DNA from 3 places in the Clostridium sp. ETTB3 genome. Region 3 is predicted to be linked to each of the others. Evidence: predicted binding sites of a transcription regulator. Region 3 holds the regulator's gene; each other region holds the start of a gene.

Region 1 (3,283 bases), 270 kb from region 3:
TAAAAATAAAAAGCTATAAAGGTTATTTTCCTATGCAGTTTTTTAGTTAAAATCATTAGTTATATGAACTTTTATTATTAATATATAAGTTAATGGATTATTTAGGGCATTGAAATTAAAATGGAATAAGATATGATATAAGTATAAGTAAATGATAAAAAGTATACAAGTGATAAGGAGTATATAAGCATGATGAAGAATAAAAAGACAAAAATAACATTTCATAGTGGAGTATTAACAATTGGTGGAACAATAATTGAAATAGAATATGAAGATAGTCATATTTTCTTTGATTTTGGAAGTGAATTTAATCCATCAGCAAGTGTGCAACCCTCAGATTTACAAGGGTTATTAGATAATAATTTAGTACCGTATTTAGATAATATTTTTGATACTAAAATACCATTAAAAGGGTATAAGTCAAAAGAAAATAAATTTAAATATACTGCAGTTTTTCTATCACATATACATTTAGATCATTCTAAAATAGTAAATTATTTAAGACCAGAAATACCACTATATACATTAGAGGGAACAAAATCATTAATAAATACGTTAAATATTAATGATAATTTCATTTTTCCTTTATATCAAAAGCAAGGTTCTAATACAAGAGAAGTTACTGGAGTTAAAGAAAATGAAATTGTTACAGTTGGTAAGATAAAAGTAAAGGTTATGCCAGTTGATCATGATGCTTATGGAGCTTGTGGATTATTAATAGAAACTCCAGAAATGAAAATAGCTTATTCTGGAGATTTAAGACTTCATGGATATAGAGAAAAGGATACATTGAATTTTTGCAAAGAAAGTAAAAATTGTGATGTATTATTAATTGAAGGGGTAAGTGTTTCATTTAAAGAATATGATGATGAGTTAGAAGAAGTAGAAACAATTAATGAAAATGAACTTATTGAAAAGATTAATAATATAGTAAAAAGTAATATAGAAAAGCAAATAACATTTAATTATTATATTTCAAATATTGAGAGGATTTTAAATATAATAAAAACTAATCCAAGAACAGTAGTATTAAGTGCTTATAACTCATATGTAATAAAAGAGGCAATCGGAGTTGAAACGTATTATTATCAATTAGATGACAAAGATTATGGATTAAATAAAAATTTAAAAATAGATTTTGAAGAGTTGTTAAATGATGAAAATAAGTATTTTTGGCAATTAGATGAATTGGCGTTAAAGTATATTAATAAATTAAAAAAAGGTGGAGTTTATATACATACAGATGCAACTCCATTAGGTGATTTTGATCCTAATTTTAAGCCGTTTGTAAAGAATTTTGAAGATAATGATATAAAGTTTAATATTGTTAAATGTACTGGACATGCAAGACCACTGGATTTAATAAAAATAATTAATTTAATTTCTCCAAAATTATTAGTTCCAATTCATTCTTATCGCCCAGAAAAGCTTTATAATGAAAATGGAGATATACTTTTACCTAAAAAGGGACAAATAATATAAAATAAAGATAATATTTATTTTACATTGAGAATATATTTAAACAAAGTATTTATGAGAGGTTGAGTATGATATTTAATATTATATTATTTATACTACTTTTATTATTAATTTTAGGGTTATTAGTATATATATTGGAGATAATTCCTTAATAAAATAATATAATTTATTAAATAGGTTAATACGGCAGTGCAAATTTTTCAATTGATAGTTTGTATTTATAAAAAAATATAAAAGTAATAAAACTTAAGCTTAGGATAGTTACTAAATTTAGTATACATCCTAAGCTTAAGTTTTGTTTTAAGTGAAACAGTATTTTGAAATTTATAAATTATATATTTAAAATTTAGTTTAATTTAAAATTAAAATAATTATATTTTTAATTATAGATATTAAGGTTTTAATATTAGAATGTGAAACTATAATATAGTAAATTTTGTTTAAGGCTAAAAATTTTATGTATAACAATATAATGATTTATAAATAATTATATTGCTATTTTATTAATAAAACTGTTATAATATTAAATAAATTATATAAAAATATATAAAAAAATACATAAGGTATAAAATTCTTGTAGACAAACATAGAAAAAAAAGAGTATAAATATATTATAAAGAAAATTTGGAGGGAGATAAAATGGTACTAATTGGAATTTTTGTGGTGATAGTAGGATTTGCATTAAAATTAGATAGTATTGCTGTAATAATAATATCAGCACTTACTACAGGTTTTGCAGCACATATGGATATTACTGAAATATTATCAATACTTGGTAAAACATTTGTTAATCAAAGATTAATAACTATTTTTATATTAACTTTACCTATAATAGGTATATCAGAAAGATATGGATTAAAAGAGAAAGCAGTTGAATTAATTAAAAATATAAAAAATCTTTCAACAGGAAAGCTTTTAACACTTTATTGTTTAATAAGACAAATTGCTGGAGCTATGTCATTAAGAATAAGTGGACATCCTCAATTTGTTAGACCTTTAATAAATCCAATGGCTCAAGGTGCAGCTATAAGTAAATATGGTGAAATAGATAAAAAATATGAAGATAAGATTAAAGCAGCAGCAGCATCTATGGATAACTATGGTAATTTTTATGGTCAAAATCTTTTCTTAGCAAGTAGTGGAGTTTTATTAATTTCTAATACATTAAGTGATTTAGGATATGCAACAACAGGATTAGAGATAGCAAAAGCATCAGTTCCTGTAGCAGTAATTGCATTTATATTAGTAATTATTCAAAATATTATCCTTGATAAGCAATTAGAAAGAACATTTGGAAAAAGAAATAAATAGTTACAAAGGAGAAAAGACATATGGATTTTAAAGCAATTTCTAATATATTATTAGAAATATTCTACATAATAATTGGAATTATGATGTTAAATACAGCTTTATTAACATTAAAAGATAAAAATCATAAGGCTAAAATAGGAACGACTTTATTTTGGGCATTATTAGGATTTATATTTATATTTGGCCCATATATACCATCAGTTATTGTTGGTGGAATATTAGTTGTCATTGCAGTGCTTACTTTAACTAAGCAAGTAAAAACAGGAAATATTAAGACTTTAAATGAAAAGTTTGGAGAAGAGCAAGCTAAAAAGTTAGGATTAAAGATATTTATACCATCATTAGTTATAGCTTTAGTAGCCTTAGGAATTGCACAATTTACACCAATTTCAGGAACTGCAGCAATAGGGGTTGCATCTATTGTAGCAATGATAGTAACATTTATTATTACAAAAGCTAAGCCAGTAGCTCTTGTTGAAGAATCTGATAGAAT
Region 2 (3,283 bases), 880 kb from region 3:
GCTGAATTTTTTCCTCAACTTGCCACTTATCACTTGCCACTCTTAAATATTTCTACTTGTCGTTTAAAGCAGCAATTCCTGGTAATGTTTTACCTTCTAAGAATTCTAAAGAAGCTCCACCACCTGTAGAAATGTGAGTCATCTTATCTCCAAATCCTAAGATATTAACAGCAGCAGCTGAGTCTCCTCCACCGATAACTGTTGTAGCATCTGCATCTGCCATAGCTTTAGCAACAGCAATTGTTCCTTTGTTGAAGTTTTCGAATTCGAATACTCCCATTGGTCCGTTCCAGATAACTGTCTTAGCATCTTTTATTGCTTCAGCATATAAAGCTTCTGTCTTAGGTCCGATATCTAATCCCATATATCCAGCTGGAATATTTTGATCTTCAGTAACCTTAGCTTCAACATCCTTGAATCCATCAGCAATTCTGTGATCTACTGGTAATAAGAATTTAACACCTTTAGCTTCAGCTTTAGCTATCATTTCCTTAGCGTAATCCATTCTATCATCTTCACATAAAGAAGTTCCGATTTCATATCCTTGAGCTTTTAAGAATGTATAAGCCATTCCTCCACCAATGATAATTGTATCAACTTTTTCTAATAAGTTGTTGATAACAGCTATTTTATCAGAAACCTTAGATCCACCTAATATAGCAACGAAAGGTCTAACTGGGTTATTTACAGCTTCTCCTAAGAACTTTAATTCTTTTTGAATTAAGTATCCGCATACAGCTGTATCAACGTAGTTAGTTACTCCTACAGTTGATGAGTGAGCTCTGTGAGCTGTTCCAAATGCATCGTTAACATAAATGTCACATAAAGAAGCTAATTCCTTAGATAATTCTTCTCCGTTCTTAGTTTCTTCTTTTCTGCATCTAGTGTTTTCTAATAATACAACATCTCCGTCTTTCATATCAGCAACAGCTTTTCTAGCGTTTTCTCCAACAACTTCTTCGTCTCTAGCGAAAACAACTTCTTTACCTAACATTTCGCTTAATCTTACAGCAACTGGTGCTAAGCTCTTAGATGCATCTTTTCCTAAGTGTGAGCAAAGTATAACTTTAGCTCCATTTTCAATTAAGTATTTGATTGTTGGAAGAGCTCCTACTAATCTATTTTCATCAGTTATAACTCCATCTTTTAATGGTACGTTAAAGTCACATCTTACTAAAACTCTTTTACCTTTAACTTGAACATCTTCAATTGTCTTTTTATTAAAGCTCATTCTTTTCACCTCATAAATTTTTATAGTTTTATCTATAATTTTAAAATAGGCCCGGTCTTATAAGTATGCCTTAGAGACCGGACCCTGTTTAGGATCTTATAAGAGTGCTTTTATAAGCATCTAAATCCATATATAATTATCTATTAAAATTAAGCTAATTCAGCGAAGTATTTAATAGTTCTAACCATTTGGCTAGTGTATGAGTTTTCGTTGTCATACCATGAAACAACTTGAACTTGGTATAATCCTTCTCCGATTTCAGATACCATAGTTTGAGTTGCATCAAATAATGAACCGTACTTGATTCCGATGATGTCTGAAGAAACTAATTCTTCTTCAGTGTAACCGAATGATTCGTTAGAAGCAGCTTTCATAGCAGCGTTGATTCCTTCTACAGTTACATTTTCACCCTTAACTACAGCAACTAAGATTGTGCTTGATCCAGTTGGAACTGGTACTCTTTGTGCAGAACCGATTAATTTTCCGTTTAATTCTGGGATAACTAATCCGATAGCTTTAGCAGCTCCAGTTGAGTTAGGAACTATGTTAACAGCTCCAGCTCTAGCTCTTCTTAAATCACCTTTTCTTTGAGGACCGTCTAAGATCATTTGGTCTCCAGTGTAAGCGTGGATTGTAGACATTATACCAGATTGGATTGTAGCATAGTCATTTAATGCTTTAGCCATTGGAGCTAAGCAGTTTGTAGTACAAGATGCAGCTGAAATTATGTTATCTTCAGCAGTTAAGATATCTTGGTTTACGTTGAATACAACTGTTGGAAGGTCGTTTCCAGCTGGAGCTGATATAACAACTTTCTTAGCACCTGCTTCAATGTGAGCTTGAGACTTAGCTTTTGATACGTAGAATCCAGTACATTCTAATACTACGTCAACATCTAATTCACCCCATGGTAATTTAGAAGCATCAGCTTCAGCATATATTCTGATTTCTTTTCCATCTACAGTGATTGAGTTTTCACCAGCAGTAACTGTATCACCTAAAGCGTATCTTCCTTGTGCTGAATCATATTTTAATAAGTGAGCTAACATTTTTGGGCTTGTTAAATCGTTGATAGCAACTACTTCGTACCCTTCAGCTCCAAACATTTGTCTAAATGCAAGACGTCCTATACGTCCAAAACCATTAATTGCAACTCTTACCATTACAATTACCTCCTAAAAATAGATATTATATATTTAAAATTAAATTTTAAATCATGATTAAAAATTTCTCAAAGTTTTAATTAATTACTATTTTTGAAAATCTATTTATGAGATTCTATTAATTTAGCAATTTTTCTCCCTGCAGCTTCATCTGTTACTAAAACAGCCTTTTCATTGTTCATTTCAGTAGCAATAATTGCTTCAACTTTATTTTCTCCTGCGGCTACAGCAATATGTGTGTTAATTTTCTTTGAGTCATTGAAATTTATTCCAATTGGTGTGTTTTCTGAAACTACTTGTGAATTTTTATTAAAATAACATCCATAAGCTTCACCAACTGCTCCAATACTTTTAAGTTTACTTATATATTCCTCTGATAATCCACGCTTTTTAGCCATGTGAATTGCATTTCCTATTCCATAAATTAAAATATCTGCATTATGAATATTATCAATAACTTCTTTTATTTGTTTTTCTTTAAGAAGTCCTTCTAAAACATTCAGACTAACATTTTCTGGAATATGAAGTAATTTATAAGTACCATCAAGCTTGTTTGCTAATGATGCAGCTAAATAATTAGCTTGACTTTCAACTTTTCTTCCCATTCCGCCTCTAGCTGGAATAACAAGAATATCTGAAACATTATTTATCTTAGGGAAAGCTTCCACAACTTCCTTAATTGTACTTCCTCCAGTTATGGCTATTATATCATGATCCTTAATGATATTTTTTACATAGTTAGCTGCTGCTTTACCTAGTTCCTTAATTGTTTCTGGATTTTCATTAACATTTCCTGGAACTATTACAACATCTTTTACACCTAAAAATGATTTAATACATTTCTCAATGTCATTTAATCCCTTAATTTGATAAATAAATTCTTTTAATC
Region 3 (3,283 bases):
GCAATAATAAGGGGGAAAAATGTCTTATTAGGAAATTCAAAATTAATGATTAAAAATAATATTTTTTATGATAAAGTAAATACAATTGGGACTATAGTTCATATTGCAATTAATTCAGAATATAAAGGAAATATAATAATTTCAGATGAAATAAAGGAAAATGTAAAAGAAGCAATAGTAGAATTAAAAAATGCAGGAATTAAAAAGACTGTAATGCTTACTGGAGATAGTAAGGAAGTTGCTGAAAAAGTTGCAAATGATATTGGAATTGATGAAGTATACTCTGAATTATTACCAAGTGATAAGGTAAATAAATTAGAAGAAGTTTTAAATAAAAAAGTAGGAAATGGTAAAGTATTATTTGTTGGTGATGGAATTAATGATGCTCCAGTTTTAGCTAGAGCAGATATTGGAATTGCCATGGGAGGAGTAGGATCTGATGCGGCAATTGAAGCAGCTGATGTAGTATTAATGAAAGATAAAATAGAATCTATTTCAGATGCTATAAGAATATCAAGAAAAACAAATAAGATATTATGGCAAAATATAATTTTCTCATTATTTATAAAGGTTGTTGTTATGATATTAGTTGTAGCAGGATTAACAAATATGTGGGCTGCTGTATTTGCAGATGTTGGAGTAACTTTATTAGCAGTATTAAATTCAATGAGGATAATTCGATGAATATTGACAAATTATAATAAGATAATTATAATTAAATAAGTCCAGAAAAATTTTAGGCAAAAGGGAATGGTGTACAAGATCATTTTAGCTCTTGTTGCAAAGTAGAAAGGTTTTAAGCTTGACTACGAATATTTATGAGACTTATGTATAACGCATCTGCTACGTTATACATAAGTCTCTGTTTTTAGGAAAAATAATAAGATATATTAAAATTGTTAATACTATATTTATTAATATAGTATTAATTAAATTTAAAAATAGAAAAAAATGAAATTTTATAATGTAAATAAAATTTTTTACAAATTATTAAATTAATAGATTAAAAGTGAAAAGTATGTTATTATATTATCAAAGTTTAGTAAAAGGAAAATTATTGAATAGATTAAGGAGATTCATATACTATGGAAAAAAAGAAAAATGTCTCTATGGCAGTAATTAAAAGATTACCAAAATACCATAGATATTTGAAAGAGCTGATGAGAAATGATGTAGATAGAATTTCATCAAAAGAATTAGGTGAAAAAATAGGATTTACAGCATCTCAAATTAGACAAGATTTAAATAATTTTGGGGATTTTGGGCAACAAGGTTATGGCTATAATGTAAAGGAATTGTATAAACAAATTAGCTTAATTTTAGGGTTGGATAAAGAATATACTGGAGTAATAATAGGTGCTGGTAACCTAGGGCAAGCAATTGCTAATTATAGCAGATTTTCAGAATTAGGATTATCTATTGATGGAATATTTGATGCAAATCCAAAACTTATTGGAATGAGAATAAGGGATGTAGAAATAAAGGATATTGATACATTAGGTAATTATTTAGAAAATAATAATATTAATATTGGAATTATTTGTGTTCCAAGAATTAATGCACAAAAGGTTTGTGACCTTTTAGTTAAGGGTGGAATAAAAGGAGTATGGAACTTTGCACCAGTAGATTTAGTAGTACCAGACGATGTTAAGGTTGAAAATGTTCATTTATCTGAAAGTTTATTGACATTAGTATATTTAATGAAATAAGAATAAATTTAAAAAAATAACAAATTAAAAAAAAGTTTTGAAAAAACTTAATTTTAATTTGTTATTTTTTTATCTACAAAAGTATAAAATTTTTCATAGCTTAAAGTTATCAATATTAATGTATATGAAAATTTAAAACTATAAGATTGATAACATTTAAAAGTTTATATAAATTAATAAATGTTTTATTAATTTTATAATTGAAATTATAAAATTAAGATAGTTAAACCAAACATTAACAAGAAATAAATTGAAAAAATGTAATATTTATACCGAATAGTAAAATATTAATTGCAAATGGTAAAATTAGATATTATAATTAAAAGTAGGTTATGATTATTCAGAATCTTCTAACCAAAGATGAGGAAAAAGAATGTTTTTTTGAATTGATTTGTTAATAATATAACAAAGAAAAGGGTGTTTATGTGAAAAAATGGGTATAAAGGGGAAGAAGAATTTATGGAAATCAAAAATGTTATTTTAGAACAAGAATTAAAAAATTTAATTCTTGAAAAGGAAGGTAAATTAGCTATTGTAACAATAAATAGACCTAAAGCATTAAATGCTTTAAATTCAGAAACTTTAAAGGAACTAGATTCAGCAATTACTAATATTGAAAATGATAATAATATTTATTGTGTAATAATTAAAGGTGCAGGAGAAAAATCTTTTGTTGCTGGAGCTGATATAGCAGAAATGAAGGATTTAGATGCAAAAGGTGGAGAAGAATTTGGGGTTTTAGGTAATAAAGTTTTTAGAAAAATTGAAAGTTTAAATAAGCCTGTTATAGCTGCGATATCTGGATTTGCCTTAGGTGGAGGTTGTGAATTAGCAATGGCTTGCGATATTAGAATTGCTTCAGAAAAAGCTAAGTTTGCTCAACCAGAAGCTGGACTTGGAATTACACCAGGGTTTGGTGGAACCCAAAGATTACCTAGAATAGTTGGCTTAGGAAAAGCTAAAGAAATGATTTACACATGTGCAATGATTAAGGCTGATGAAGCATTAAGAATTGGATTAGTTAATAAGGTTGTTCCATTAGAAAATTTAATGGATGAAGCAAAGAAAATGGCAGATGTTATTTGTGCAAATGCTCCAATAGCAGTAAGACAATGCAAAGATGCAATAAATAGAGGAATGCAAGTTGATATAGATAAAGCAATTGAAATTGAAGCAAATGATTTTGGACAATGCTTTGATTCAGAAGACCAATTAGAAGGAATGACTGCATTTTTAGAAAGAAGAGAAAAGAACTTTAAAAACAAGTAAATTAAATTAAATTTAAATATATAGATGTGTATTGCAGAAAATTTTGTATTTCACGCATAAAGATGGTATTACAGGGAGGTAAAAAAGTAATGGATTTTGGATTAACTAGAGAACAAGAGTTAGTGAGACAAATGGTTAAAGAATTTGCAGTTAATGAAGTAAAACCAATAGCTGCTGAAATCGATGAAACAGAAAGATTTCCAATGGAAAATGTAAAGAAAATGGGCGAGCTAGGCATGATGGGTATTCCATTCCCTAAGGAGTTAGGTGGATCTGGCGGCGATGTATTATCATATATAATAGCT

What was found. The regulator Rex, encoded in region 3, represses fermentation and respiration genes when NADH is low (regulators of the CRP and FNR family bind a similar motif). The targets are predictions, from matches to a motif close to ATTGTTAANNNNTTAACAAT.
Region 1: the regulator Rex is predicted to act here: its motif matches at 1,971-1,990, upstream of ACUN06_RS03200 (DUF969 domain-containing protein).
Region 2: the regulator Rex is predicted to act here: its motif matches at 1,248-1,267, upstream of ACUN06_RS11225 (phosphoglycerate kinase).

What each region holds. Positions count from the first base shown of each region.
Region 1 covers NZ_CP199832.1:647,734-651,016, forward strand. Annotated here, with positions in the region: gene ACUN06_RS03195 (MBL fold metallo-hydrolase) at 190-1,482, shown strand; gene ACUN06_RS03200 (DUF969 domain-containing protein) at 2,119-2,790, shown strand; gene ACUN06_RS03205 (DUF979 domain-containing protein) at 2,811-3,283, shown strand, end outside.
Region 2 covers NZ_CP199832.1:2,319,615-2,322,897, forward strand. Annotated here, with positions in the region: gene ACUN06_RS11225 (phosphoglycerate kinase) at 53-1,231, opposite strand; gene gap (type I glyceraldehyde-3-phosphate dehydrogenase) at 1,381-2,394, opposite strand; gene ACUN06_RS11235 (sugar-binding transcriptional regulator) at 2,496-3,283, opposite strand, start outside.
Region 3 covers NZ_CP199832.1:376,960-380,242, forward strand. Annotated here, with positions in the region: gene ACUN06_RS01805 (heavy metal translocating P-type ATPase) at 1-684, shown strand, start outside; gene ACUN06_RS01810 (redox-sensing transcriptional repressor Rex) at 1,086-1,709, shown strand; gene ACUN06_RS01815 (short-chain-enoyl-CoA hydratase) at 2,169-2,978, shown strand; gene ACUN06_RS01820 (acyl-CoA dehydrogenase) at 3,068-3,283, shown strand, end outside.